Linked DNA regions of Salinivibrio kushneri. The protein of the gene in region 1 interacts with the protein of each later gene in a pairwise test. Links are inferred from orthologs where the notes say so. Each region holds a gene or a part of one and is shown in the gene's direction. Other genes may lie near its edges. The genes, in order: topA and N8M53_RS00080.

Evidence for each region.
Region 2: the proteins of topA (region 1) and N8M53_RS00080 interact in binary tests that used the Escherichia coli proteins (3 or more experiments, as listed by UniProt). The link is inferred for Salinivibrio kushneri from one-to-one orthologs.

What each region holds. Positions count from the first base shown.
Region 1 is NZ_CP114588.1:1,088,535-1,092,003, forward strand. What follows is about bases 184-3,329. They hold topA (type I DNA topoisomerase), read left to right. Parts: upstream 184-498; coding sequence 499-3,129; downstream 3,130-3,329. Other genes in these bases: N8M53_RS05280 (TIGR01212 family radical SAM protein), read left to right, coding at 3,272-3,329. Outside these bases: protease SohB, read left to right, coding at 1-112; more of N8M53_RS05280, read left to right, coding at 3,330-3,469. UniProt on the Escherichia coli protein: Releases the supercoiling and torsional tension of DNA, which is introduced during the DNA replication and transcription, by transiently cleaving and rejoining one strand of the DNA duplex.
Region 2 is NZ_CP114588.1:17,627-20,943, forward strand. Bases 39-3,032 are described here. They hold N8M53_RS00080 (YigZ family protein), read left to right. Parts: upstream 39-1,213; coding sequence 1,214-1,852; downstream 1,853-3,032. Other genes in these bases: fadB (fatty acid oxidation complex subunit alpha FadB), read right to left, coding at 39-997; N8M53_RS00085 (TrkH family potassium uptake protein), read left to right, coding at 1,920-3,032. Also shown: more of fadB, read right to left, coding at 1-38; more of N8M53_RS00085, read left to right, coding at 3,033-3,317.

The sequences.
Region 1 (3,469 bases):
GTGTTACCAGCAGCGCAAAAACATTGCTGAGAAACTCGCGGGGGCATCGGCAGACGTCGCTGATCGTGTGCTGCTAAAATGGATCAGTCGTGGCCAGCGTCCGCTGGTTTAACTCATCCCCGTGTGCTGCCTGTTAGCGTTGGGCGATAGACAACGGAAGTAAAATAGCGGTAACAGGCGCACGATAATGAGCGAAATAGCCATAATAATGTGAGCCAAGCCAAAGATTACCGCATCCATTTAGCTATTTTGCGTGCGGCAATGGTAATGATTAGCGCGTTTTTTCCGGAAACCGGCATGAAGATCAACCGGGACATTACCATCACAATTGCTTAACAATTGTGGAAGGGACGAGCAATCAGCGTGTTTTGCTGCGAATTTAGTTGATATTCGGCTAGACTCGCTCAATATTGTAAACAGATAGCGGCACTCCAGCATGGAAGTGCAACGCAACGAATTTTCGACAGTTTTAGCGCAAAGGGCGTCAATTAGGTCATTATGGGCAAATCTCTCGTCATCGTGGAGTCCCCAGCAAAGGCGAAAACGATCAACAAATATCTCGGCAAAGACTTCGTGGTGAAGTCGAGTGTCGGGCATGTTCGTGACTTGCCAACTGGAGCGACGCAAGGCGGTAAAAAGGCCGCACCTGTGTCCACGAAAGGGCTCAGCGCCGAAGAAAAAGCGCGAATCAAAAAAGAAAAAGAACAGAAGGCGCTCATCAATAAGATGGGCGTTGATCCTTACAATGGCTGGCAAGCGAAATACCAAGTCCTGCCGGGTAAGGAGAAAGTGGTCGCCGAACTCAAGCAGCTAGCGGAAAAAGCGGATCACGTTTATCTCGCAACGGATTTGGACCGCGAAGGGGAGGCCATTGCTTGGCACTTGCGCGAACTCATCGGTGGTGACAACGATCGCTTTAAGCGCGTGGTCTTTAATGAGATCACCAAAAATGCGATTACGCAGGCGTTTGAAGCGCCAGGTGACGTCAATATCGACGGTGTTAATGCGCAGCAAGCCCGTCGTTTCCTCGACCGTGTGGTGGGCTTTATGGTCTCGCCGCTGCTGTGGAAAAAAGTGGCGCGAGGCCTATCGGCTGGTCGTGTGCAGTCGGTCGCGGTTAAGCTGCTTGTTGAGCGAGAGCATCAGATAAAAGCGTTTATTCCTGAAGAGTTTTGGGATGTGCACGCTGATACGCTCACGCCAAAAGAGCAAGCACTGCGTTTGCTGGTGGCGCAGCAAAACGGTAAGGCTTTTAAGCCGAAGAACAAAGATGAGGCAATGGCGGCGGTGTCGGCGCTTGAGCACGCCAGCTTTGTGGTGCGTGATCGCGAAGATCGCCCCTCAACCAGCAAGCCATCAGCGCCTTATATCACCTCAACTTTGCAGCAGGCGGCAAGTACGCGCCTGGGCTTTGGGGTGAAGAAAACCATGATGCTGGCCCAGCGTCTTTATGAAGCCGGCTATATCACCTATATGCGTACCGACTCGACCAACCTCAGTAAAGAGGCAGTCGAGGCAGCGCGTGGCCACATTGCCAGCGAATACGGTGAGAAATATTTGCCTGAGTCGGCGAATGTCTATGGGGCAAAAGCCAACGCGCAAGAAGCGCACGAAGCGATTCGTCCCTCTGACGTGGGTGTGAGCGCGAGTGATCTGCAAGGCATGGATCCGGACGCGCATCGTCTCTACGACTTGATCTGGCGCCAGTTTGTGGCCTGCCAAATGGTACCGGCAAAATACGACTCGACTACCTTGACGGTCGATGCGAGCGATTACACCTTGAAAGCGAAAGGGCGCACGTTGCGTTTTGACGGTTGGACTCGGGTACAGCGTCCTTCCGGGAAAAACGAAGATCAAACGTTGCCAGCGGTTGAGGTGGGTGAATCACTGACACTCGACAAGCTTGATCCGAAACAGCACTTTACTAAGCCACCCGCTCGTTATACCGAAGCGGCCTTGGTCAAAGAGTTGGAGAAAGCGGGGATTGGTCGTCCGTCTACCTATGCCTCTATCATTTCCACCATTCAAGACCGTGGCTATGTGCGGGTCGAAAACCGTCGCTTCTATGCGGAGAAAATGGGCGAGATTGTCACAGACCGTCTCAACCAAAGCTTTGCCGATTTGATGGACTATGACTTTACCGCTCGTATGGAAGCGTCGCTCGATAAAATCGCTGAAGGTCAAGCTGACTGGAAAGCCGTGCTTGACGATTTCTTTGCAGACTTTACTGCTGAGCTAGAGCAAGCCGAGCAGGATGAAGACGACGGTGGCATGAAGCCCAACAACATGGTGATGACAGATATCGACTGTCCAACCTGTGGGCGTAAAATGGGTATTCGCACCGCATCGACTGGGGTGTTTCTTGGGTGTTCGGGCTACGCATTACCGCCGAAAGAGCGATGCAAAACCACCATCAATTTGATGGACGAAGATGGCATCGTCAATGTGCTCGAAGAGGACGTTGAAACCGCTGATCTTCGGGCTATGAAGCGTTGTCCGATTTGTGAAACGGCAATGGACTCTTACCTCATTGATCAGCATCGCAAGCTGCATGTGTGTGGTAATAACCCGAGCTGTGAAGGCTACGTGGTCGAAAAAGGTGAATTTAAGCCGAAAGGCTATGACGGCCCAGTGGTGGAGTGCGACAAATGTGGTAGCGACATGGTGCTGAAAAATGGCCGGTTCGGTAAATACATGGGTTGCACCAATGACGAGTGTAAGAACACGCGTAAGATCCTCAAAAATGGTGACGTGGCGCCACCGAAAGAGGATCCGGTGCACTTCCCAGAACTGCCATGTGAAAACTCGGATGCTTACTTCGTGTTACGTGATGGTGCTTCAGGCCTGTTCATGGCCGCGAGCAATTTCCCGAAATCTCGCGAAACCCGTGCACCGCTGGTGGAAGAGCTTCATCGCTTCAAAGATCGCATTTCGGACAAGTTTAAATACCTTGCCGATGCCCCGCAGGAAGATCCCGATGGGCGTCCTACCGTGGTTCGTTTTGCACGTAAAACCAAAGAGAATTACGTGCGTAGCGAGGAAGACGGTAAACCAACAGGCTGGTCAGCCTTCTTTGTTGATGGTCAGTGGGAAGTCACTGATAAGCGCAAGAAGAAAGCCAAAGCCTAATCGGTATACCCGCCAACGATTAAACCCGCCACCAAGGCGGGTTTGTTATTTTAGGACAAGCTTGCCCTTGCTTGATCCGCACCAATATCCTTTCGACACTAGTTGTTAAAATCTCGCCTTTGTCTTTTATCGCTGAGGCGTCATGGAGCTGCACCAACTCGTCAATACACTTGGCCAAGATTTGAAACACCGTTATGGCGAACGTGTCCATAAACTCACCCTGCATGGTGGCTTTAGCTGCCCAAACCGTGATGGCACGCTCGGACGAGGGGGCTGTACTTTTTGCAATGTCGCGTCGTTTTCCGATGAAACCGCGCAGCACCAATCCGTTAGCGAACAA
Region 2 (3,317 bases), 1.1 Mb from region 1 along the record:
CCGATTGGTAGGCAATGCCACCTCCCATAATGCCTGCGCCGAGCACAGCTCCTCGCTGCGTATCTTTACCTTGTTTAGCCGCTTGCTTGGCGTTGCCTTTGATGACTTGATCATTAAGGAAAATACCCACCAAGGCTTGCGCGACATCGGTTTTAGCCAGCTTAACGAAGTAGCGGTTTTCGACCTTAAGCGCTTCATCGCGCGTCATCCCTGCGGCTTCTTCAATGGCCGTCACTGCGGTCATTGGTGCGGGGTAATGCTTGCCAGCGACCTGCGCCACCATACCTTTAGCCATGGTAAAGCTCATCGCCGCTTCGGTACGATTCAGACCTAAAGGTTGTTTTTTCTGTTGGCGACGACTCTGCCAATCAATTTTCTCGTCAATAGCTTGGCTAAGCATTCGAATCGCTGCGTCGCGAAGGTTGTCATTCTCGACGACCGCATCCACCAAGCCTTCTTTGAGGGCGGCAGAGGCACGTTTATCTTTCCCTGCCGTGATAATTTCCATCGCAGTATCCGCGCCGATAAGCCGTGGCAAGCGCACGGTGCCACCAAAGCCTGGCATGATGCCTAACTTAGTTTCAGGAAGGCCAATACGCGCATCCTTGCCCGCGACACGAAGATCCGTGGCGAGTATGCACTCACAACCACCGCCTAGTGCATGACCATTGATCGCGCTAAGGGTTGGGTAGGGTAAGTCTTCTAAACGATTGAAAATGGCATTGGCGCGAGATACCCAATCAGACAGTTCTTGGTCGGGTTTAGCGAACAGTCCGAGAAATTCAGTGATGTCGGCACCGACAATAAAGGCTGATTTGGCAGAGGTTAGCAACAGCCCCTTGATGTCATCGCGACCCGACAACGCATCGAGGGCTTGGTCTAAGCTTTCTAGCGTTGCCAAATCCAGTTTGTTGACAGAACCTTGGCTGTCTAAGGTCAGCTCTGCAATGCCGTTATCCAATGCACGAACTGAAAGGTTATCTCCTTGGTAGATCATGGTTGTTCTCCACGTTGGCAGTACCATCCTGGTTGAATAGTGTTCTGGTTAGACCAGATGCGACCTAGTGTGGATCATTGTTATAAGAAATGACAACCAAAAGTTAAACGAATGTTTAAAATATGTGGTATGGGTTGTTTTTACTGTGGCCGAGTCCCTGTCGTGCTTGGGGGAATATGGTACAGTGCGTCGCTGAGACACAAAGGTTGTAGCATTATGCCGATCACGCCCTATGCCGTGCCTGCCGAAACCGTGAGGCACGAGCTTGAAATAAAAAAAAGTCGGTTTATTACCTATCTTGCCCATACGCCTGGGGAAGAAGAGGCGAAGCAGTTTATTCAGTCGCTGCGAGAAACCTACCCTGATGCGCGTCATCACAGCTGGGCATTTGTTGCCGGTCGGCCTGAATCTTCCGTGCAATGGGGATGTGGTGATGACGGTGAGCCCGCGGGAACCGCAGGTAAGCCGATGCTTGCACAACTATCAGGCGCGAACGTTGGTGAGGTTTGTGCGGTGGTGGTGCGCTACTTTGGTGGGATTAAATTGGGTACTGGCGGGCTGGTAAAGGCTTATGGCAGTAGTGTGCAACAAGCCCTAGGCCTTTTGACCACGCGGGAAGTGGCAGTGACAGTCCCTTACACGATAAGCTGTGAATATGCTCACATTGACACGATAGAGTCATTGCTTAAGCAACATGATGGCGTTCAGCTCGATGCAGAATTCAGCCATAATGTGCGATTAAATGTGCGTATCGATGCGCGGTATATTGACGCTTTCCTCGATGCACTAAAAAATCAGACCCGCGGGCAAGCTCACGCGCACCCGTTGGACAATATTACCGTGTCAGGCTCCTAGCCTGCTAAACGTGTAACGACGAGACGGTAGTGAGAGGCTATCGCCGATAAGAGGGCCACGTCAGGCTATGCAATTTCGTTCCATTACCCGCATTGTCGGACTTCTGCTGGCCCTGTTCAGCATAACCATGCTTGCGCCTGCGCTGGTTGCATTTATCTATCGCGACGGTGCGGGGTATCCTTTTGTATTAACTTTTTTCCTCCTGCTAGCGGGTGGCGGGTTACTTTGGTTCCCTAATCGAAATTATCGCCATGAGCTTAAAGCACGTGATGGCTTTTTGATTGTTGTCTTGTTCTGGACGGTGATCGGTAGCGCCGGCTCGGTGCCGCTGATGTTATCGGAGCAACCCGATTTATCGGTCAGTGAAGCCTTTTTTGAATCTTTTTCTGGCTTAACCACAACGGGCGCAACCGTCATTGTGGGGCTGGACGAGCTCCCTAAAGCAATTCTTTTTTACCGCCAATTGCTTCAATGGTTCGGGGGGATGGGGATCATTGTGCTGGCAGTGGCTATCTTGCCTGTGCTTGGTATCGGGGGAATGCAGCTATATCGTGCGGAAATCCCTGGTCCTGTCAAAGATACCAAGATGACACCGCGAATAGCCGAGACAGCCAAGGTGCTTTGGTACATTTATCTCACCTTGACCGTGAGCTGTGCGCTGGCCTATTGGCTTGCGGGTATGTCTGCGTTCGATGCCATCGGGCATAGCTTTTCAACCGTCGCGATTGGGGGGTTCTCAACCCATGATGCCAGCATTGGTCACTTTGATAGCACTGCCGTTAATCTTATCACCGTGGTCTTTTTACTGATCTCTGCATGTAACTTTTCTCTCCATTTCGCGGCCTTTGCCAATAATGGACTTAACCTAAAGTTCTACTTGCGAGACCCTGAATTTCGCGCATTTTTAGTGATTCAGTTCCTACTATGGCTGGTCGTCTTTACCATGCTTAGTGGGCATCAAGTTTATGATAGCGCCACAGAAACCTTCACTCAGGCGTTATTTCAGTCGGTATCTATATCAACGACCGCGGGCTATACCACTACCACGTTTGCTCACTGGCCGTTGTTCCTCCCTGTTTTACTCTTGTTCTCATCGTTCATTGGCGGTTGCGCGGGCTCGACCGGTGGCGGGATGAAGGTGATTCGCATCCTGTTGTTGTCACTGCAAGGGACACGTGAGCTCAAACGCCTGGTGCACCCTCGCGCGGTATACACCATTAAAGTGGGCAATAAGGCGCTAAGGCAGCAAGTGGTCGATGCCGTATGGGGATTCTTTTCCGCCTACGCATTAGTGTTTGTCATTTGTATGTTGGCACTTATTGCGACAGGCATTGAAGAACTTACAGCTTTTTCGGCCGTTGCTGCGACCCTCAATAATTTGGGGCCAGGGCTGGGCGAAGTGGCGGGTCATTTTGGTGATATTAATGACACAGCGAAGTGGGTATTGATCCTTGCGATGTTGTTT